DNA from 2 places in the Pseudoalteromonas sp. ABV4_021 genome. Region 2 is predicted to be linked to the other one. Evidence: riboswitches for the same ligand, from Rfam matches in the RefSeq annotation. Region 2 holds a riboswitch; the other holds the start of a gene.
The links. A riboswitch is a leader RNA that binds a small molecule or an ion and turns the genes downstream of it on or off. The one in region 2 is predicted to bind cobalamin.
Positions count from the first base shown of each region.

Region 1: another riboswitch for cobalamin. It lies ahead of ACXAFE_RS17405 (hypothetical protein); the one in region 2 lies ahead of ACXAFE_RS11935 (TonB-dependent receptor domain-containing protein).

Region 1 is NZ_JBSWVB010000002.1:682,606-694,455, reverse strand. It holds gene ACXAFE_RS17455 (TonB-dependent receptor) at 1-56, shown strand, start outside; gene ACXAFE_RS17450 (S8 family peptidase) at 870-2,726, shown strand; gene ACXAFE_RS17445 (hypothetical protein) at 2,917-3,156, shown strand; gene ACXAFE_RS17440 (substrate-binding periplasmic protein) at 3,254-4,048, shown strand; gene ACXAFE_RS17435 (MBL fold metallo-hydrolase) at 4,114-5,241, opposite strand; gene ACXAFE_RS17430 (TetR/AcrR family transcriptional regulator) at 5,365-5,964, shown strand; gene ACXAFE_RS17425 (hypothetical protein) at 6,036-6,764, shown strand; gene ACXAFE_RS17420 (hypothetical protein) at 6,892-7,197, shown strand; gene ACXAFE_RS17415 (dipeptidase) at 7,361-8,851, opposite strand; gene ACXAFE_RS17410 (lipoate--protein ligase family protein) at 8,930-9,649, opposite strand; cobalamin riboswitch at 9,782-9,971, shown strand; gene ACXAFE_RS17405 (hypothetical protein) at 10,158-10,784, shown strand; gene ACXAFE_RS17400 (cobyrinate a,c-diamide synthase) at 10,774-11,850, shown strand, end outside.
Region 2 is NZ_JBSWVB010000001.1:2,563,221-2,575,070, reverse strand. It holds gene ACXAFE_RS11940 (M6 family metalloprotease domain-containing protein) at 1-2,463, opposite strand, end outside; cobalamin riboswitch at 2,664-2,823, shown strand; gene ACXAFE_RS11935 (TonB-dependent receptor domain-containing protein) at 2,858-4,765, shown strand; gene msrA (peptide-methionine (S)-S-oxide reductase MsrA) at 4,822-5,346, opposite strand; gene ACXAFE_RS11925 (SDR family NAD(P)-dependent oxidoreductase) at 5,412-6,113, shown strand; gene ACXAFE_RS11920 (efflux RND transporter permease subunit) at 6,145-9,234, opposite strand; gene ACXAFE_RS11915 (efflux RND transporter periplasmic adaptor subunit) at 9,231-10,292, opposite strand; gene ACXAFE_RS11910 (DUF2982 domain-containing protein) at 10,515-11,207, shown strand; gene ACXAFE_RS11905 (hypothetical protein) at 11,283-11,615, shown strand; gene ACXAFE_RS11900 (Lcl C-terminal domain-containing protein) at 11,728-11,850, shown strand, end outside.

The sequences.
Region 1 (11,850 bases), on a different contig from region 2:
TAATTAAGAGTAATGACGCAAGCGAATTTGGTGTACGTTACTCAATGACATTCTAATTATTACGTGATTAACCTTTTGGTTAGAAATATTGGTTGTGCTTACGCTGTAACGTAAACTTGGTAACAGCGCATTGTGAAAAGTATTTCTAACCCAAACCTGAGGTTACGTAAAAAGTAAAGATAAAAGGCGCTTAGGCGCCTTTTTTGTGTTGATACATCAATAAATTCAGTTAACCACATCATTTAGCTACGCTGTTTAGAGCAGCCGCTTTCGCTTTTATTACAAGCAAAAACAACAGGCATGGATCAGCCAAAATTAACAAGACCTACAGTTACCTACTTTTTGTGATTTGAATAATGCGTGAGTGAATATAAGGGGTTATAAACTAAAGCTCATGTTTACTTGCTTGAGTATATAAATACGCATATGAAATGATAATTTACATTTTGTTTACATCTGGGTTTTAATTGATTTGCAAAAAATGGGAGCTGCATATCGCAATATAAATGTGGTTTTCAACTTGATCAGCAATGTAAGGCAAAATCGGGGTTTTTAGTTAACCTTAATGCATCGTAAATTTATAAAGCAAAAGGTATTGTTTTTTTAAGTTTTTTTACTCATTCTTTTTTATTATTTTGTTTTCTCGGTTACAAACTTTTACAAAGCATAAACTATTTAGAAATAATTACCATTTAGATTTTTGTATCTAATATTTGTGATTAGTAATCTTATTTAAGTATAAATAATTCATCATTCAACACCCCTTTATCGGTACAAATGTTAATAAAATGAAAATGAAACTTTGATGTGTTTATTTTTTGAGCTAGGTTTTTTAGCAGTACTTAACCCCAAAGCAACAAGGAAACGTCATGTTTAAATATTCAAAAACAATGTTACTCATAGCAACGGTGTGTTCTGCTAATTTTGCCCATGCAAATAGCGATAAGTTGATTCAAGTAAATGCCAGTAAACAAGTACCAAACAAGTATGTTGTAGTATTTAACTCAGTACCAAAAAGTCTCGCGAGTGGCGGTATCGCTGAACAAGCTAAAGAAAATGTCGACAAAATTCGTGGCAAATATGGCGTTAATGCCAATAAATTGTTTGGTAATACCCTAAACGGCGCACAGTATACGCTGTCGAAAGGTCAGCTAAAACAGTTATTAAAAGAAGATCTCGTTCAATTTATCGAACCTGAGCAAATCATCTCGGTTGACCCAATCGTATCTAGCAATGCAAACCAATCAAATGCGATTTGGGGTTTAGATCGCATTGATCAGCGTGATTTACCATTGGATAGCAATTATTCATACAACTTTGATGGCTCAGGTGTGACTGCTTACGTAATTGACACTGGTGTTCGTAATACTCATAACGAATTTGGTAACCGTGCAAGCAGTGGTTGGGATTTTGTAGATAATGACTCGGATGCATCTGACTGTAATGGTCATGGCACGCACGTAGCTGGCACTATTGGTGGGCAAAACTATGGTGTTGCTAAGAACGTTAACATTGTAGGTGTTCGCGTATTAGGCTGTAACGGTTCAGGTAGTACGTCGGGTGTTATTGATGGTATTAACTGGGTGAAAAACAACGCTAGCGGCCCGTCGGTTGCGAATATGAGCCTAGGTGGCGGGGCATCATCGGCAATTGACCAAGCGGTTGAGGCGGCGGTGGCTTCGGGCGTAAGCTTTGTGGTTGCAGCGGGTAATGATAACAGCAATGCCTGTAACTACTCGCCTGCACGTGCAACAACGGCGATTACTGTTGGCTCGACTACGTCGAGTGATAGTCGTTCAAGTTTCTCAAATTATGGCACATGCTTAGATATTTATGCGCCGGGTTCGAGTATCAAATCAGCTTGGTATAACTCAGACTCATCTGAAAATACAATCAGTGGTACATCAATGGCATCACCGCATGTTGCGGGTGTAGTGGCACTTTATCTTGATGAAGACAATAGCTTAACGCCAGCGCAAATCGACAGTAAACTCTCAGCTGGTGCTAGCAAAAACAAAGTATCGGATGCTAAATCGGGCTCACCTAACGAGTTGTTATATGCGCTTGAAGGCACAGTCGACCCAGAGCCGCCTGTTGTGACAGAATTGATTAAAGATCAAGCCGTATCGGCTGCAGGTGCTGCGGGCAGTGAAACCAGCTATTTTGTTGACGTGCCAGCGGGACAATCGAGTTTATCTATTTCACTTTCTGGTGGTCAGGGTGATGCAGATCTCTATGTGAAACAAGGCTCAGCTGCCACAACAGGTAACTATGATTGTCGTCCTTATAAAAACGGCAATAATGAAAGCTGTGAGTTTAATACTCCAGCGGCCGGCAAGTATTACGTGATGCTTCAAGGCTACGCTGCATATTCAGGCGCAAGTCTAGTCGCTACGTATAGTGCTGATGGTGGTTGTACGGATTGCTTAGACAACGGTGTACCGATGGCAAACTTATCGGGCGATGCCAATAGTCAAGTGTTCTTCAAAATTGAAGTGCCAGCAAACCAAACACTTACGGTAACCACAGCAGATGGTAGCGGTGACGTAGATCTGTACGTGAAAAAAGGCGCTCAACCTACGACAACCGATTATGAATGTCGTCCTTATCGTTGGGGCAATAATGAGTCATGTAGTTTAAGCAGTGGCGCAACGGGTGGCACCTACCACATCTTACTTAACGCTTACTCTGCTTACGCAGGTGTTACGCTAACAGCAAGTTATTAAACATTAAGTTCTCTGAAGTTAAGCCAGCGTTTTCGCTGGCTTTTTTATGAGCTGACGTTTCAGATGACGACACTGTAGCTGGTTTGTGTTTATCGGAGTATGTGAAATAAATGGTTGTTTGTATTGTAATTAGCGCTATACCTTGCCAGTATAATTCTCTTCACATTAACACGTTACTGTATGGATGCAGATGCCACCGCTTATTCAAAACGCAAAAGCGCCAACACTCGGCTGGGTGATTATCATTATGTTGCTTTTTCTCCTTCCCACTATTTTTTGTATTGAAAGCGGCGCTATTCCTGCGGGGCGTAGCGGTGAGGCAATTTTACGAGAAGAGTCTCCAGTGTCATTTTGGTTCCATATAATTGGTGCGAATACGATTTGGCTATTTATGCTTTATCTTTATATAAAAGCACGTAAAAAATCGTAGATTTAAATCTTCTGAACTTGCCAATAAAGGCGATTAGGGTTACTGTTTTGTACCTATTTTGGTTTTTATGGTTCAGGCGTGTTAGCTTGATAGAAATGTGACCACCTTTTTAAAACTGATAGCGTGTATATTGATTGCCATGTGCTTGTTGGCTATGCCATGCCAAGCAAAAACTCTGAGCATTGCTATCGGCGAATATCCGCCTTATTCAAGTCGTGCCAAAGGCGAGTTTAATTTTGTACCTGCGGTTATTCGCGCCGCATTTCAAACACAAGGTTATCGCGTAAAATTTAGTTATTTCCCGTGGGGACGCAGTTTTGTAGAAGTGCAAAAAGGTCATTTCGATGTTGCTGCCTATTGGTTTTGTACCGAGGAAAAACAACAGGAATTTTATTGCAGTGAACCACTTTACACCGAAACTACCTACTTTTTTTACAACACCAAAAAGCCGCTGGTGGATTGGCAAGACATTGATGATTTTGCAGGCAAGTTGATTGGCGTTACAACTGGCTATAGCTATACCAAAGAATTATTAGCAGCGGGAAATGAATCAAAGCTCACACTCGATTGGGCGAATACCGATAAACAAAATTTAGCGCGATTAATAAAAGGGCGTATTGATGCTTTTCCAATGTCGCTTATTCCTGCTAACTACATGTTGAAAAGAGAGTTTTCTGAGCGTCAACGTAAGCGGCTAGCCTATCGTAAAAAACCGCTGCGCAGCGACACCACCCATTTACTGTTTAAAAAAGATCGCGAAGCGTCAAGTGAGTATCTAAACGCATTTAATAAAGGCTTGGCTGAAATAAAACGAAATGGGGTTTTTGAGAAGTTAGTCAGTCAATTGCCTTCAAACAGCAAACAATCAATCGACAAACAGGGTATGAACTAAACGCTATTTATCGCTGTTTGTTATTTAAGCGCGCAGTGCGCCCTTAAATAACAAAACATCACAGTTTAGTTCGTTGCAACGAGAGTTGTTGGCTTGGTAGATGGCATATAATCTTGCCACCATGCATGTGTATTTGCCGCTTGTCCGAGCTGCTGAATTTCACCCACTATTGGCGTATTTAAACTAACAGCATGCTGTGTTGCTTGGGTTAAGATCCGCTCGAGTGGTTCGTACCATGCGTGAAACGCTAAATCGAATGTGCCATTATGGATTGGCGTCATTATTTTGCCGTTTAAATCAAGGTGCGCTTGTAGACTTTGCTCTGGTGTCATGTGCACATCTGGCCAATCTTTATCGTAGGCACCAGTTTCAATAAAGGTCATATCAAATGGGCCATAGCGCTCGCCAATGTCTTTAAAGCCAGAGAAATAACCAGAGTCACCGCTAAAATATAAGGTGTTAGCGTTGGCCGAAATTACCCAAGAACCCCATAAGCTTTTGTTGCCATCATTCAGCGCTCTGCCTGAAAAATGCTTAGTGGGCGTAAAAGCAACAAAACCGCGTGTCGTTGCTAACTCTTGCCACCAATCAAACTCTTTTATTTTTGTTGGGCTGATCCCCCATTTTGCTAAATCACCTGCAACCCCCGTCGGTACTAAAAATTGTTTAGTTTTATCTGCAAGCAGTTTCACACTGTGTTTATCGAGATGATCATAATGATTATGGGAAATTAGCACCTTATCGATAGGAGGGAGCGCCTCTATCGAAATGGGTGTTGGGTGAAAACGCTTTGGCCCCATAAATCTAAAGGGTGATGCGCGCTCTGCAAATACAGGGTCGAGTAGCCAAAATTCACCATATACTTTAAGTAAAATAGATGAGTGACCAAGTTTTACAATATGGATTTCGTTATCGTCAAGTAATTCAAGCTGTTCGCGCGATAAGGTATTCATCGGTAGTGGCTGTTCTGGTATTGCATTGAGCTTTTTCTCCGTAAAGTAGCGGACAAAAATACCAGCAACCTTGCGTAAACTATTTGGCTCCATTGCGTCGGCGTTATAGAACTTCCCATTTTTGTATAGGCTTTGATTGGGCGTTTTTCTTGTGCCGTCAGTTGCTAAGTTATTGTTCACAGTGCAGGCTCCAATAAATAAAATAATGAGTAAAAGGCTTAACCACTTAATCGTTTTCATCGAGTTTCTCTAAAGATGTAAACTACACGGTGTAGTTTTTCATTAAATGATAAAAAAGTAAACTGTGTAGTGCAGTTTTTTTTAATTAAGTTTAAAATTAGGGAGACTGTTAATGAGAAAACTATGAAATTATCTGAGCAAAAACGCATTCATATTCTAGATGCTGCAGAGCAGCTGTTTTTTGAAAATGGGGTAGTGCATACCAGCATGGATGAAGTGGCTAAAATGGCTGTGGTATCTAAACGTACTGTGTACAACCATTTTGAAACAAAAGATGCGCTTTTTTACGCCATTATTGAACGCATGATGGGGCAACTTAATAATATTCAAACAGTTATATTTGATGAAAATAAGCCGCTTAAAGCACAGCTTTTAACTATCGCGGAGCATGAAGTTTCGCTGTTTCGCTCCGACAATTTTTTACGTGTTGCTAAAATTGCTTTTTTGCAAATGTTGCAAGCCCCCGAATTTGCTAAACAACTGAGCGCCAATTCAATTGGCTGTATGACGTATTTAGAACAGTTTTTAACTGATGCAGTGTCAGCACATAAAATGCAGATTGATGACAAAGAACTTGCAGCCAAGCAGTTTGTTTATCAGTTGAAGTCTCATATCTTTTATCCACGTTTATACGGTTTCGATGTGCTCAGTGAGCAACAAGAAGCCTATTTAATAGATCAAACGATTGAACTGTTTCTAGCGCGCTATGGCTGTGGGCAATAACGCTGTTACTGCACAATTTCAGAATATATCTATACTTTCTGGATATTGATTTAATAAACAAACTGGATTTTATGCGTTTTGATGTTTGTATAATCTGCTTTATCTCTTTGTTAGGTGCATTACCTACAAAGGCCGAACAAATCACTGTTGCAGCGGCACATTGGCGCGAATTTTCAGAGCCAGGAGGTGAGGGGATTTACCTTGAATTGGTCAAGAAAACCTTGGTAAATAAGCAGTTAAAATTTGACGTTGGCAGCTATGCGCGCGCCAAGCGCCTGTTTAAAAATCAAAAAGCAGATGTGCTTGTTGGTGTTTATAAGAGCGATAACGAGCTATTGGGTGATGTAGTTTATCCAAAATATTATATAGATATGGAATTCCCCATTATTGCTATCTACAACCCGCGCACAACAAAACTGCGCCACAGTGAGGACTTTAAAGATTTAACTGTTGGGTGGTTTGAAGAATACGCTTACAACCGTTATGTGCCAGAACATGCGCAGAGCTACCGTTTTACCGATATTCACAAAGCGCTAGTGTTATTGGAATCAGGTAAAGTAGATGTCGTAGTCGATCATATTTACAACTTAACGGAACGGCAAAAACGGATGTTCGAAACCCTCGAGTTACAGGGAAAAACGCCAATTTGGTTGGTTTTTCATGACAATGATCGAGGGCGCTTACTCAAAAATCAATTTGAGTTAGCGTTTGAGAAGCTTTATCACTCAAAGAAGCTGGCAGAGGTGTTTGGTGAGCATTATGAGTATGCTAACTTCCCGAGTCTGTTTTTCAATAAATAACGCGAAAAGTAATCCAACTTAATGGCAACACCATATAACTAATTTGAGATCGGATTAAGCAGTTAACTTACCATTTTTACTCCGAACTCAGGTTTTTTTATTAAAGGTTAATTAAGAGAAGTAATACGTGTCATTAGGTCGCCCTCGCAAGGAAAAAGCACACCCGCAACAGCAGCAATATTTAAAAGCGGTGATTACGGCGCTGCAAGCTGATCCTGAAAAACTAAATATCGTAAAGCAGAATATTGCGCATTATCAAAACCAAGCATTTTTAAAACGTGGTTTTTTGCGTGCACTGGAACGAATGGAATGGCTTTTTGAAGCAAACCTAACCATTGATGAATTTTGTCAACAAATAATGGCAGATGATTACATTGGTAACCGTATAAGACGTTACCCACTAATCTTTAAAGGGGTATTAGATAAGGCGTAAATAAGAATGGTATTTGGTATCAAGGTTATCCCCAGAAATGGTGTGTAAGTCTGTTTAAAAGTGCTACTTTTTAAATGCAATCAAGGTACTAAGGAACGTCATACTTTTGTCACAAAGCATAACGTTGCCTCATTATAAATTATGGTTGTTCTAAATTGGTCGTTTACATATTGCCAAGTTTCACCATCATGGCGGTATACATTTTTAAGTTAAGCGCCATTTGCTCTGGTGTTAAATACTCGTGCTCTGAATGACCTGTATATTTTTTACCTGGCATTGACGGGCCAAACGACACGGCGTTATCAAATAGCTTAGCATTAGTGCCCCCACCAATTGAAACAAAGCTTGCATCTTCATCGCCAGTAAAATGCTTAAAGATGTCTAAAAGCGCTTGGGCGTGCGGTGCATCATCAAGCAGCATCGGCGTGCCAATATGAATTTCCACATCGTTCAACGTCACATTGTTGTTAGCTTGCCAATTGTTAAGCGCGGTATCAATTTGTGATTTTAATAGCGATTCTGTTTTACCAACTGGGCGGCGTAAATTAACCGATAATTTAAGACCCTCTTCGCTGCGTTTTAGAAGTGTTGGCGCGACAGTCATTGGCCCCATAAAATCGTGACGGTAGGCAATGTCACCAAATTGTGCGCCGTATAAATCAAGGCCGAAAAGTTGATTAATAAATTCAATGGCCTGACCGTCGCTGTTATTCTCTAGATCAATACCTTTGAACACTTCTGCCAAGTGAGCGATGGCATTGTGTCCTGCTTCTGGCTCAGATGAGTGCGCTGATTCCCCTTTAACACTGACAAGTACGCTATCGCCTTTTGCCGTAAGTGTTACTTGTACATCTTTCAGTGCATTTATGTTTTGCTTAAGTATGTTAAGCGCTTGCGCATCCGCATTATGAAGTACCACACTGGCATCTTCAGGTATTTGGCTAACAAATGCACCGCCTTTTAACTCGCTAACATAAACACCGGTTTGTGGTGATGAACCTGTAAATGTTGGGGCAACTAAGCTCCAGCCTTTTTCGGCAACAACCACAGGGTAAGAAGCGTCAATGGTCACAGCATATTTTGGTTGTTGATAGCGTTTCATAAAGCGCTTTAGTGGTTCCCAATCTGATTCTTCAGCAAGGTATACCATCAGTTCGATACGATTGTTTAGCGTAACATTATTATCTTTTAGCGCTTTCATGGCATAGAGTGCAGTAGCAATTGCGCCTTTGTCGTCTTCGGTACCTCGGCCAATTAACTTACCTGGCTCAGAGGTGCTATCGAGTACAAATGGGCTCTGCTGCCATTTTGTAGGGTCTGCTGGTTGCACATCACCATGGGTCACTATGGTTACTTTGTCTTGTTGCTCACCCATGCCAATTAATACGGTATGGCCAAAATCTTGATAATCTAAATCAAGCTCCGCCGCTTTAATTTTTAATAGCGATTTAAAGCCAATAAAATCTGGATTTTGCGGTGTATCGATGTCTTTCTTATTAACGGTCGGAAACGACACCATATTGGCTAACGTATGTATTTGCGCATTTTGGTATTCTGCTACGGCGTATTGTGCCAACTCATCGGTAGATGGGCTAACAGATGCAAACGCATGGCTTGCAACTAATGCAGCACATGGAAGAAGAGCGAATTTCAAGGGGCACTCCAAAGGTAATTAAAGGTGTAATAAGCCCCAAGTGTAACACTGCTGAACACTAAAAAAAGGGTTTTACGATCAGCTCGATTTATGTTTTTGATGATTTATAAAACTGGTAAATAGGCGCTGAAATAATTCGCTTATATCGGGTCGCTCTTGGGTGTGCTCAAACAAGCTGGTATGCACATCGGCTATTGCACGATCACCTTGTTGATGATGTTGGTAACACAAATTTACAGGTGCAACTAAGGTTGGCATATCAGCATTTACTAAAATGCAGGCCTGCGCCAGTATAATTTTTCCACCACCTTTTTTTAGTAATACACGTTGGGCTGTGCCGACGATTTTTTTACCTTTAATATTAAGATTGTAATCACCATCGCAATAGCTACCGGGGGTGGCGTGGGTTTCAACCTTAATATTAAACTGTTCAAAAAACGAAGATAAAATAGCGCAAAAATCTTTGTAGGCGTTTGGAATAGAGTAGGGAATATGTTCTTCTAAAACATACATATAAGATACATTAATTACCCCATCACATTGTGGTACAGGGGCGCCGCCAGTTTTGCGGGCGTAGAGTTGCCAATCGGTTTTCTTTAGCTTTGTTTCGAGCGCTTCAGTTTGTTGCCATTTATTACCTGATGGTAAAACCAAAGTTGGCTTATCGCTTTGCCAAAGTAACAGTGCTTGGTCTAAATTGCCGTTTTGCAGTTGGCTAATTAATTCATTTTCTTTCTCAAAAACCGCTTCAACTGAGATTTGGTTGAAACGAAGTACTTTGGCTTTTACTTTTGACATTGCTAATTAAAGATTAACTTTTTGCTTAGCATACCGCAGTTTGTAATTTTTGACAGTGCCTCGTTATATCAACAAACAAAAAGTTTTAATAAGAATAATGTCTTAGCTTGATTTAATAATGCTAGCTGACATATATTTGCGTTGTAATTAGGTGACTATTGTTTTTTTATAAACAATGTTTAAACGGGAATCCAGTTAAAATCTGGAACTGCCCCCGCAACGGTAACTGTGAGCGACAACCACCACTGTCTGTTTATGATGGGAAGGTGCTGTCAAAGCGATGATCAGGAGTCCGGAGACCGGCCTAGTTCACTCGAGTACTGCGGTGGGCGGTGAGCAACGAGAACACAGTCGCTTTTATATCAATTGCAGTAATTTGTGGTCGCGATAATTGATCATCTAATTACCTGAAACCGATATTGTTATTCCTTGCAGTAACAGGCAAAGGCGTGTGCCTTGTATCTTGTCATGTCCTATCGCATCAATTCTAGTATGTGGAAAAATTATAATGACAGATCGTTCAAGTTTATTTACCCCAATTAAAGTGCAACAATTCTCGTTGCTGATTTATGCGTTGTTAGCGCTATTGATGATAGCCACCCGCCAGTATCACTTTGCGTCTGCGCTTCATTTGCCAAGTGCCAGTACAGCAATTTTCTTTATTTTAGGTTTGCTGGGGTCTAAGCACCGTACTTTTGCCGTATTTGTGGTACTAAGTGTGTCGATTGATTTAACCAGCAGCTATTATCGCGGTGATTTTGGCGATTGTATTACGCGCTCATACCCATTTTTATTTGTTGGCTACTATGTGCTGTGGTGGGCGGGTCATAAAAGTTTGCAACTAAAGCTCGATGAAACAAAGCGTTCGGTTGCAGCAAAAACGCTAATGGCACTGGTAAACTTATGGCTTGCAAGCTCAATTGCATTTCTAACCTCAAACGCGAGCTATTATTGGTTATCGGGTAAATTTAGCGATATGTCGTTAAGTACTTACTCAGAGCGTGTAGCACAGTATTACGCGCCATATGTTACTAGCCCGTTTGGCTATGTGGCGATTGCGTTGGCATTGTACCTTGCCTGTTATTACTTAAAACCACACACCAGCATTTTAAAAACAACTCACCATGGCAGTTAATTCGCCGGTATTTTGCCCAGCACTTGTAATTAGTGCGCCAAATTCGGGGGCGGGCAAAACCACAGTGACCGCGGCCATGGCACGCTATTTTACAAATATGGGTAAAACGGTTCAGGTGTTTAAAACCGGGCCTGATTTTATTGATCCAATGATTTTAGAAGCGGCATCAAACCGCCCTGTGTATCAATTGGATCTTTGGATGGTGGGCGAAAGTGAATGTCAGCGTATGCTGTACCAAGCCGCTATCGTTGCAGATCTTATTTTGATTGAAGGCGTAATGGGGCTGTTTGATGGCACACCAAATACTGCCGATTTAAGTGACTTATTTGGTATTCCGATTTTGGCGGTGATTGATGGTTCGGCCATGGCGCAAAGTTTTGGCGCCTTAGTTCATGGCTTAGTTAATTATCAGCCAAGGCTTAATTTTTACGGTGTGATAGCCAATAAGATCGCAGGTCAAGGACATGGCGAAATGGTTTTGCAATCAATAAACGAAAAGGCATTAACGCAAGACTACTTTTTACGAAATTCCCAAATTAGTTTGCCTGAGCGCCACCTTGGCATTATGCAAGCAGGTGAGTTACAACATATCGACTTGTATTTAGAACAAGCCGCACAGCAATTTGCTAACTCACACTTTAATCAATTACCCAATGACGTGGTGTTTTGGCCTTCAAAAGAGGGAGATGATGCAAAGCAATACGCAGATTTTAAACGTGCTAAACCACTAAAAGGCCAACGTATTTTGGTTGCTAAAGACAATGCGTTTTCGTTTTTGTATCGTGCCAATTTGGCGATGCTGGCAGATTTTGGCGCAGAGCTAAGCTACATTTCACCATTACAGGATAAAACCTTGCCAAAGGGTGATGCGCTCTATATTCCAGGTGGGTATCCGGAGCTTTATGCTCAGCAATTAAGCCAAAATAATGCGTTTAAACAAGGGGTAAAACAGTTTTCGCAAAGTAACAAGCCGGTCTTAGCGGAGTGTGGCGGTATGCTCTACTTATTGGATGAATTAATAAGTGAAAATACACACTTTACTATGTGTGGCGTGTTAAATGGCAAA
Region 2 (11,850 bases):
AATTGACACTTCGGTACCTGATATTTGCTGCCAAGCTAGCGTGATAGGATCGTTATCAGCATCGCTCACAGTTGCGCTTAGCGCCACAGCTTCACCTTCGGTAACATAATGAGTGGTTTCAAGTTGAATAATCGGTAGCAGGTTGTTGTCTACCGTGTCTTCAACTTCAAGGTAATCAAGGTAATGTGAAATCAGCGCAGACTTACTGCCAGCAGATAAATGACTTAGTGAGCAAGTATTCACAATTAGTTTGCTGTTATTGATAGCACCTTGAATGCCACACGGGCCAAACTCATTTTTCCATTTACCTTCAATGTCATCATAAAACACACCTTTCGCGTTAAGAAAGGTTGTTGCATTTTGTTGTGTAATAAACTCAGAGCTTGGCGGTGAGATGCTATCCTCAGCAATGATAGTTTGGCTGACGGTTTGCCCATTATTAAGCGCGATACTTTCCACTTGCTCAACACGAACATCAGCGCTGGTTACCGTTAAATCGAGTGCATTGCTAAGTTCAGGCGATAGGCTAAGGACATTTTCACCGGCAATAATAAGCTTGCTGTTAAAGCGCGAGTAGTTATCAATAAATGATACTTCTTCACTGCTTGCTTTACGGTCACGGCCGAATGCTTGCAGTGTGCCATCGTCGAGTCTATTCCAGGGCGTGCGAGACTCACCAAAATCAACAGAGACAAATTTAAAATTGGTGCTGGTTAGCGGGAATAGAAAGTCTGAATAGTAAACTGGTAAGGTCAAGCTATCGTAAACTTGTTTTGTTTCGGCATTTAATGAATGATCTAAATGAAAGTGCACTGCTGAAGATTCACCGTTGTATGCGAATACTTTCAAGTATTCAGCGCTTTTATAACCTTCTGCGGTAACGGCATTTAACTGCAAGTTTAGTTGGCCATTCTCAGTAATAAGCTCTGCAAAATTCACTTCAAATGGTGTAGATAGTGTTTTTTTAAGTTCGCCGTTAATTAACAATTCAATATGATCAACTTGAGATAAGTCGTCACTGCTAATGGTTGCTTGTGCATTATGTGCTATCAGTGATTTATCACTAATAGAACCGACCGAAATCGTCGCAATGCTAGGGTAAACCTGTGCATTAAACGTAGCGCTATTGCCATCGGTATTGAGGTTTTGAATGTCTACGCCGGTATGTTTTGCGGCATAGTTTTTACTCGCTGGCAGGGTTAAAGGTGAAAAGCTATCGCCCGTAGTAAATACATCGTTTTCATCAGCGTAGGCCGCAGCTAGCTCAATTTCATTTAAGTTATCAGCTTGAATAAGGCGAATAAGTTTGTTGTCAGAGTAGCTATTATCGTTGGCAAAGTAGCCCCAGCTATTGAGCTCTGAATTTATGTGCCAAATATTTAAACCTTCAGCGCTTAAGTTTAGGTCGTTACCGCTTCTATCACGGTATTGCACAATAAAATATTCGTCGTATTTATTGGTGGCACTTGTGTCGCTGCGTAAAATAAGCGCATCTTGGTTAGTTGATGTGGCTGAAAGTTGATAGTTGGTATCTGAAGTTGATGCAAACTGTGGCGTCAGCCAGCCAAGCGCAAATTTACTAAATGCACTGTGATCTGAACTGTTATTATCCATCATATCCATACCACCTGTACCACCACGTGGACCAATGCTGTCGTCGTAATCGTAGTAATCAGGCAGGCCAAGTGCATGGCCGGTTTCATGAATAAGTACAAGCGGCGAAAATGCTTGTCCTTCCGAATAGGCCAGCCATTGCCATGAAATTGTGCTGATGGTTTTACCATCGACGGTAAATGAATTGTCGCCAAAACCTGAGAAAGTACCCCACCAAAGGCTTGCCCATTCGCCAGGAGGGCCCGTCCAAATCACTGCAACGTAATCGATGTCGCCGTCGCCGTCGTTATCGTATTGGCTAAAGTCATGGCCAAGCGCATCATGGTGTTCAATTGCTTCTTTGATGATTTGCTGCTTTACCTCTGCGGCATTTGTGCCATCGTCAAGCGGGCGGTTGTAATCGGTTTTATACCAATCAAGTACGTTACCTTGAATATCAAGTTTGTTATATGACGAACGCTGGTAAAATGCGCGGTGGCTTTCAAACGGGAAACTGCTGGCGTTGCCCTCACCAAAAATTTTACTGTTAATTGCGCTTTGAGAGTTGCTTTCATTGTGTAAGTAATCGGGAAATTCAACTAGTAGCACCAACATTTTAGGCGTGCCTAAACTTGGAAAATACCCTTCAAATGGGTTTGCTTCATCTGCTTTATTTTGCATTGTTCGCAGTTGCGGCAAATGGTGTAAACGCTGGTGGTTACCATATGATTTTGCTTGCAAAGCGCGCTGGCTAAGCGTTTTTTCGGCTTTATAGCGTTTTAGCTGCTCTTGCGTGGGCGGTTGTAATGCACTTACGTGTAGAGTCAAAAATGCACTACAGGCAAGAAGTACCTTAGTTAACTGTTTCATAGTTGAATCCGTTACAAATCTATTGTCACTGTGTGAGTAATAAAGTTTACTCCTAAATGACCTTTTATAGAAACAATAAGGGAACAGTTTATCAGCTGTTTTTAGCGGTTTAGACTTCTAAAATTGACATTTTCACTTATCCCCTCCACAATACGCGCCTAAATTTATAGCCTATTGGTGCCGTTAAATTTTTGCTCTTTCGCTTCAGTAAAATAGCGGGTCAAACATAACAACGGATAATCGGGAAGTTGGTGCATAAGTCTTTGCCTTATTAAGTCCAACGCTGCCCCCGCAACGGTGATGTATTTTGTATTAAATAAAATGCTCAGCCCGGAGACCGGCCAATTGGTTTCTTAAAACGATTAACATTGTGCGGTGGGCACAAGGGGATAATATGTATCACAAATCTAAGTTAGGTTTGGCGCTTAGCCTTGCCTTGTCTTCTTCATTCGTTGCAGCTAACACAACTGATGCTCAAACACAGCATGATATTGAAACTATTGTTGTTACCGCGAATAAGCTTGAGCAATCAATTGACCAAACTCTGGCAAGCGTGCAAGTTATTGACCGTGCGCAAATTGAGCAATTAAATGTGCGTGATGTGTTAAGTGTGTTAGAAACGCAAGCGGGCATTCAAGTAAACCGTAACGGTGGGCAAGGGCAAAATGCGAGCCTGTTTGTACGTGGCTTAGAATCTCGTTACTCGCTTATTTTAATTGATGGTGTGCGCGTAGGCTCAGCAACCTTAGGTTATAAAAGCTTATCAACGTTGCCATTAAATGCAGTTGAGCGTATTGAAGTAGTAAAAGGCTCTCGCGCAGCACAATATGGTTCTGATGCGTTAGCGGGTGTTATTAATATTATTACGCGTCAATCACAAGGTCACAGCATTGCATTAACAACGGGTTCAAATAGTTACGCGAGCTTAGAAGGCACGTCACGTTTTACTACAGAATACGTGGATATCGCGCTGAATGCAGGTTATGAGCGCACAGAAGGGTTTGACGTATTGGAAAACGATGCAACAAACTTTGCAGATCCAGATAAAGACAGTTACGACAACTTAAACCTAGGGCTAAACCTTACTCATAATAATGAATTGTTAGGTAGATTAGGTTTTATTGCTCAGTATTCAACGGGCGAAGTAGAGTTTGATAATTATTTTGATTATCAAGAGTCTACATTAGATAAAACCGAATATGAAAACTATCATGTAAATGCTAATTGGTTTAAACAGTTAGGTGACTCTAGCCATAAAGTAGATGTTGCGTTTAGCCAAGATCAAGATGATACGTTTGGCACTAAACCAACTAGCCGCTTTGCAACAGAGCGTGTACAGCTAGATTATTTATCGACATATCAGTTATCTGAGCAAATCGACTTTAATGGCGGCTTAAACTGGCATCAAGACAAGATTGATACAACGAGCAGTTATGATGAAAAAAGTCGCAATGCTTATGCAGCATTTGGTGGCGCGTACTACGATGACGGCAACTTTTTAGCTAATGTGGCTGTGCGTCATGATGATTATGATGAAGTTGGATCTGAGCAAACGTATAACATTGCGGGTGGTATTTACCTGCATCAAGACGCGGTACTGCGTGTAAGTCAAAGCTCTGGCTTTAAAGCACCTACGTTCAACGACTTATACTACCCAGGTTCAGGTAACCCAGAACTTGAAGCTGAAACATCAGTTAACCGTGAGCTTGGCTTACGTATTGATTTTGATAGCTTAAGTGTGGATGTTGCGGCATTTCGTAACGAGCTAACCAATAAAATTGCGTGGGCACCAGCACCAACAGCGGATAACCCATATCGTTGGTCACCATTTAACATTGCCGAAGCTCGTTATGAAGGCGTAGAGCTAACCACCAATTTTGCTTTTTACGGTTTTGATAACACCCTTAATGTAAGCTATATCGACGCGCAGAAAGTGGATAACTCACCAACCGCTCTTGAAAAATATAGTGACTTACCATTTGTTGCAAAAGAAAATGTACGTTACAGCATCGCTAAGCAGTGGCAAGATTTAGATATTAATTTAAGTGTTGCGTATCAATCAGAGCAAAAATCGACGCTGATTAATAAAATCCCATCGCGCATTGTGTGGGACTTAGCTGCAAACTATCAAATTCAACAGCAATTAACCGTGAGTGCTCGCATCGAAAATCTATTTGATAAAGAGTACATTCCAAGTCAAGGTTATGGCGTAGATATCGATGGCGATTGGGTAAATGATGCGTTTTACCACTACAACGAAATTGGTCGTCAGTTATTTGTTGGTATCGCGTACGATTTTTAATCGTGTGATTTAACTGCGATTCATTTTGTAAAAAAAGCCGCAAGTTGCGGCTTTTTTTATTGCGTTAGTAATGCCTCATAATTAGCTGAGAACTTAGCTAATTTAGGACCAATCATAATACTGCAATAAGGTTGATTAGGGTTATCGCGGTAATAGTCTTGGTGATATGTTTCAGCACTATAAAAAAGTGTCGCAGGGCTTAGCTCAGTGACAATTTTGTCTGCAAAAAGTGCTTGCTGACTTGCCAGCATTTTTAAGCTCGCTAGCTTTTGAACATCATCAAGATAAAAAATAACACTGCGGTATTGTGTACCTACATCATTACCTTGGCGGTTTAATTGTGTTGGATCGTGTAACTCAAAAAAGATTTGTAATAGTGTTGAGTAGCTAATGACTTGCTCATCAAATTCAATTTTCACCACTTCGGCATGACCGGATAAGCCGGTACAAATATCTTGATAAGTTGGGTTATCTAAATGACCACCACTGTAACCTGATAGCACCGATTGCACGCCTTTTAAACGGCGAAATGCCGCATCAATACACCAAAAGCAGCCACCACCAAAAATTGCTGTTTGCATTATTGTTTAATCTATTTTCTTGTTAGTTGCGTAAAGATTAATACAGTTAGACAAGGGACGGCAAGATGAAACAAAGTTTAATTATTGGGGCGGGCGGCATAGGTTTGGCTGTTGCTGAGCTGTTAAGCCAACAAGACGACGAACACAACATTACCATTATTTCTAGCAACCCGACTCTTGTAAGCGATAAACGCTTTAATGTGTTGTTAGTCGAAAACCACAATGAACAGCAGGTAGCAAGCTGTTTAGCGACATTATCAATTAAGTTCGATTATGTCTTTTGTTGTTTGGGTTTATTGCATCAAGAGGAAATTCAACCCGAAAAAAATCTATCACAATGGCGTGTTGATTCGGCAATGGCATTAATGCAAGCCAACGCATTTGCACCGCTCACCTACTTAGTACATTTACAAAAATCACTGGCAAAAGAGTGTAAATTGGCATTTTTATCAGCGCGAGTTGGCAGCATAAGCGATAACCGCTTAGGTGGTTGGTACAGTTACCGTATGGCTAAAGCGGCACTTAATATGGCAATCAAAACCGCGAGTGTGGAACTGGCTCGAAGTAGCAATAAGGTGTGTGTGATTGCCTTTCATCCAGGCACAACTGATACCAAGTTGTCGAAACCATTTCAACGTAATGTACCGGAAAATAAATTGTTTACTGCACAATTTAGCGCGGAATGTTTAATTCGCTTAATGTTTCAGGTTAATGAAAAAGACAGTGGAAAATTCTTTGCGTGGGATGGGCAAGAAATAGAGTGGTAGCTAAGTTTAGAGTAGCTACCACTCGGTAGTTTTATAGCGGATGATCGCTGGCTTGATCGTTAATTGCTTTCTCAGTGGTTTCTGGCGATTGTGTGTTACGCGCCAGCATGTAATACGCACTTGGAATAACAAATAGTGTTAGCAAGGTTGCCACAACCACACCGGTTAAAATAACAATACCAATAACCATACGGCTTTCAGACCCTGGACCAGATGCCAACACCAGTGGTACCGAGCTCATTACTGTGGTTAAAGAGGTCATAATAATTGGGCGTAGGCGCTGTTTTGATGCGCTGATTAAAGCCTCGTTAAAGGCAATGCCTTTATCACGTAGTTGGTTCGCAAATTCAACGATTAAAATACCGTTTTTCGCGCTTAATCCTATCAACATTACAATACCAATTTGGCTGTAAATATTAAGGCTGGAATCGGTAAAGAATAACCCAGTTAGTGCGCCAACTAAGCCAAGTGGTACTGTAAGCATAATTACTAACGGGTGCACAAAGCTCTCAAATTGCGCTGCAAGTACTAAGAAAGTAACCGTGAGCGCTAAAATAAACACATAGGTCATTGCTGATGCGCCTTCGTAGAACATTTGCGATTCGCCTTTGTAATCAATCGCGCCTTCAATGTCGTTTTCTTCCATTGCCACTTGGTTTAGGAAATCAAGTGCTTCAGCTAGTGAGTAATCAGCTGCAAGGTTGGCGCTAATGGTAATAGCGCGCATACGGTTATAACGGTTTAATCGCGCAGCCGTTGCTTGCTCATCAATTGAAATTAAGCTATCCAGTGGCACTAAATCATTGTTACGTGATTTTAGATAAATCGACGAAATATTCTTAGGGTCTGAAAAGTCCGCTTTAGTGCCTTTTAAAATTACATCGTATTCTTCACCGCGATCAATAAACGTGGTGACTCGGCGCTGACCTAGCATAGATTCAAGAGTGCGACCAATTTGCGAAATGCTAATGCCCAGATCTGCCGCTTTATTCTTATCAATACTGACTAAAAACTGCGGAAAGGTCTCTTTGTAATCGTGGTCAAGACGCACTAGCCCTTTATTTTCACGGGCACGGGCTAGAATACGGTCACGCCAATCGGCCAGTTCTTCGTAGCTGTTACCTTGCAATACAAACTCAACCGGGCGACTGTTACCACGCCCGCCAACACCAGAGCGCATAATGGCAAAGGCGCGCACATCGGTAACATCGGTTAATTTACCGCTAATTTCGCCCATTACTTGCCATGTATCGCGTTTGCGTTCGTCCCAATCGGCCATACCCACAATAGCAACACCGCCACGGCCACCCCAGCCAGGAACACGAATAAGTACGCGACTTAACTCACCATTTTCTTGGTACGGCATCAGCTTTTCTTCAATCTGAGCCATGTTTTGTGCGTTATTTTCGTAGCTTGCGCCCTCAGGACCATTCATCATTATAAAGAAAGTACCGCGGTCTTCTTTTGGAGTGAGTTCCGATGGCAATTGTTTAAATAGTAAGTAACTGGCAAGACCCGCAAAAATAAGAAGTAGCAACATACTTTTGCTACTAGCCACGTTGTTACGCAGTAAATTTTCGTAGCCGTTTTCAACTTTGCCAAATAGTGCATCAATTTTATGACTAAACTTGGATGCTTTTTCACTTGGCTTTAAAACTTTAGAGCACAGCGCTGGCGATAATGTGAGTGCGGTTAAGCTTGAGAAAATTACCGCTGCGCTGGTGGCCATAGCAAATTCAGTAAATAAGCTACCAATTCGACCTTCCATAAAGACTAACGGCACAAATACCGACACCAGTACTAATGTCGTTGCAACAATCGCAAAGCCGACTTCACGTGCACCGCGATAGGCCGCAAGCAGTGGCGGCTCACCAAGTTCAACACGGCGGTGAATGTTTTCAAGCATTACAATGGCATCATCTACCACTAAACCAATTGCCAGTACTAAGGCGAGTAAGGTAAGTAAGTTAATTGAGTAACCCATGCCGTAAAGAAAAGTAAAGCTACCAATCAGCGCAACAGGTACGGTAATTGCCGGAATAAGGGTTGCGCGCACGCTACCTAAGAATAAAAAGATAACCGCAACCACTAACGCCATTGCAATAGCGAGTGTGCGATATACCTCAGAAATCGACTCACGGATAAAAATAGATGAATCGTAACTGTCTTGAATGGTGGTGCCTTCAGGTAATGAACGCTTAATTTTTTCTATTTCTTCGCGTGCTTTTTCAACTACGGTTAAGGTGTTAGCTTTGGCTTGCTTAACAATACCAAGGCCTATCATGTCTTTGCCGTTACCGCGAAATAGGTTTTCTTCATCAACTGCTTCAAGTTTTACGTTAGCCACTTCTTTTAAACGCACTAAGTAACCACTGTCACCGCGTTTTATTACTAAGTTTTGAAAGTCACTTTGCGATTTATAGCTGCGCGCAATACGCACGGTGAAATCGCGATCTACCGATTCAATTTCACCGGCTGGTAATTCAACGTTTTCTTGACGTAGTACGCGCTCAATTTCATCAGCGGTAACCCCTTTAGCGGCCATTGCATCACGGTTTAACCACACTTTCATCGAATATTCGCGTTGACCACCAAGGCGCACATTGGCTACGCCATCTACGACCGCAAGCCTATCAACAATATAACGCTGGGCGTAATCAGACAGTTGCAATGAATTCATTGATGTACTGTTTAATACAAACCATGCAATTGGGCTTTCATCGCTGTCGGATTTTGACACTTCGGGCGGGCGTACTTGCTCGGGTAAGCTATCAAGAGCGCGTGAAACACGTTCGCGTACATCGTTGGCAGCCGCATCAATATCACGGTCAATATTAAATTCAATGGTAATGTTTGAGCGCCCATTTCGGCTTGAAGAGTTAATACTTTTAACACCTTCAATACCTGAAATACGGTTTTCTAATACTTGGGTAATTTTGGTTTCGATAACCTCAGAAGAAGCACCTGTGTAGCTAGTGCTTACTGACACAATTGGTGTATCAATATCTGGGTACTCTCTTAGCGGAAGCATTGAAAATGCAACTAAACCAAAAGTAAGTAGCAGTAAGTTTATTACGGTTGCAAAGACCGGGCGTTTAACTGAAATGTCGGTTAAAATCATTTCAGCATCTCCTTAATCGTTACTTGGCTATTTGGTCTGACTTTAATAATACCTTCAGTAACAATCTGTTCGCCTTCGCTTAAACCGCTGCCAATGGCAACCCAACCACCGCGGCGCAGGCCAATGGTGACTTGACGTTTCTCAATTACGTTATCGTTAATGACATAAACAAAGTGTTTGTCTTGCTGTGGAATAAGCGACTTCTCAGGCACCATCAAGGTGTTTTCTGCGCTTAACTCTAATTGCGTGTAAAGCAGCATGCCAGTGCGTAGCATGTTATCTTTGTTATCAAAGTTAGCGGTAATTTTTACGCTGCGTGTTGCGGCATCAATACGGCTGGCAATGTGCGACACTGTACCGCTGAAGGTTTTTGTTGGATAAGCTGGGCTTGTTGCGGTAACTGTCATACCAATGGCGATTTGTGCGAGGTATTTCTCTGGTACATTAAAATCGGTTTTAATCACGCTGGTATCATCCAAAGTGGTGATTTCTGTACTGGTATTTACAAAGGTACCTGTAGATACTTCTCGCAAGCCAAGTTTGCCGCTAAATGGGGCGTATAGCTTCATTTCAGCAAGTTTAATTTTAGCGCTAGCCAGTTGTGTTTTGGTTGCCTCATAGCTTGCCTCTTGCTCATCAAGTGCAGAGCGTGCAGTTGCTTGTGTTTTTGCCAGCTGTTGTAAACGCTTTAATTTGCGGTTCTCTTCTTTTAACAGAATTTCAAGTTCTTCAACGCGGGTTTTCTCTTCGGCATCTTGAAGTTCAACCAGCAACTGGCCTTTTTTAACGGTGTCGCCATCATCAAAAAAGATATTTTTAATATAGTCGGATTGTGCGCTAACGAGCGTTACCGCTTGATTTGCACGCGCAGTACCAAGCGATTCGATAATATTTGCTTGGCGGCTAATTGCCACTTGATGCGCCTGTACTGGTGTTGCGTTTGCATTTCGCTTGTTTTGTTGTCCTTGCGATTCAGGTAAATACAAATAAATGCATAAACCGAATAAAACAAAACAGATGAGGGGGAATAATGCTTTACCAGATTGTTTTGCGTGCATAAAAGTTTCTCGTAAGTGTTCAGGGCTCACTATTCTACTAAACAGTTTAGAACTTGTGCGTGCTAGGTATCGTATAATATTGTGAATTAAACGTGTTTTTTTCCGGGAGTACGTAGAATTTATGAAAAATAAAAGTAAAAATTGCCCATATTGCAAACAGCTAAGAGCAGCATTAATTTGGGGTGTTTTAATGGCATGTTTATATTTTAGTGTGTGGGGCTAATGGCAAAGCGTTTAAAAGTAGCTGCATCGGCGCATAAATACGGTGGCGAGTTTTTGGTTGCCGGTAGCATTGTGCTGGTGCTGGTATTGTTGTTCGTTAAATTAAAGCCTGAACCCATCTCTATTTTTGATGTGGCGGTAGTGATTGGCGCCTTGTTTGCAATGTTTATCGGATATTTTAAATTATCAGAACCACGCTATAATTTAGTATTGAGCAACAATGGTTTAGTGTTTTATCATCGCTACGGCAAAGTGCGTATTTCTCGCGATAATATCGCTGAAGTAGGGCAAGTCAGCATTGCAAATGATGACCAGTTCATTGAGCTTTCGTGCTTGGGGTTACGGCTTAAGTCAATCGCGCCACTAATTAAGCGTATGCCACCAAGGTTGGCACTTAAGCTAATTATGGAGCAGCGCAACTGGCTAATTGCAGGCATTAAAGTTAAATGGCCGTTAGGTAATGTGCCGGATGATTGGCTAATTGAGGCGAATCAGTATCAAGATAAGTTTGAATCCAATGGTTTACTCGCCATGATGAGCCATCGTCTTGAGCATTTTAACGAGCTTTATGGCTATCATTTTTTGATATCCTATAATTACTTTGATCGCCCAGCAGATGAATTTGTGAATTTATTGCAACACTGGTTGCGAGATCCCGAGAAAACGATAGAAAAATATAGTAACATCAAATAGAAAGATAGTTATAAGCGCAAATTTTTGAATTTAAAGTCATTAAGGTTTGCGTTGTGTAAATCGGAAAGGCTGAACATGACAGATGACAGAGCATATGTGAAAAGTGGTCGCAACACCATAATTCATAAAGAAAAAAAGTTTGATTTAGTGATTGTTAATGGGGATGGCCATCCTAAGATTAGAGTGACAGCTTTTGGTTTACAGCCTTTCAAAGAAAGCCTGCCGCGCAACCGCCGAGAAGCTAAAGAGCGTTATTTAGAGGTTGTTCAAATAGGCTCGCAAGATGTATTTGGTGAGGAAAAACAGCTCCTTTTTTTACAAGCACTGGATGGCCGAGAGTATAAAGTTGATTACTCAAAGGTAGGTACAAAACTGTTTGTGCGTGTTCATCAAGAAAGTTACATGTAGCTCAGAACGATTATTTTATTTCTAAAAAAGCAGTCATAGTTGAAAAATTATGGCTGCTTTTTTGCATTAAATTTTTCTATTTTAGAAAACGACTTTTTATTAGGTGTTATTTATGACCATAGGAAAACAGCATTCCGTATTGCTCACTTGCTTAAGTGCCATGTTAGTACTGGGGTGTGGTGGCGGTTCAGGTTCATCTAACGATGACAATACCAGCGCGCCTTTGTCTGTTAAT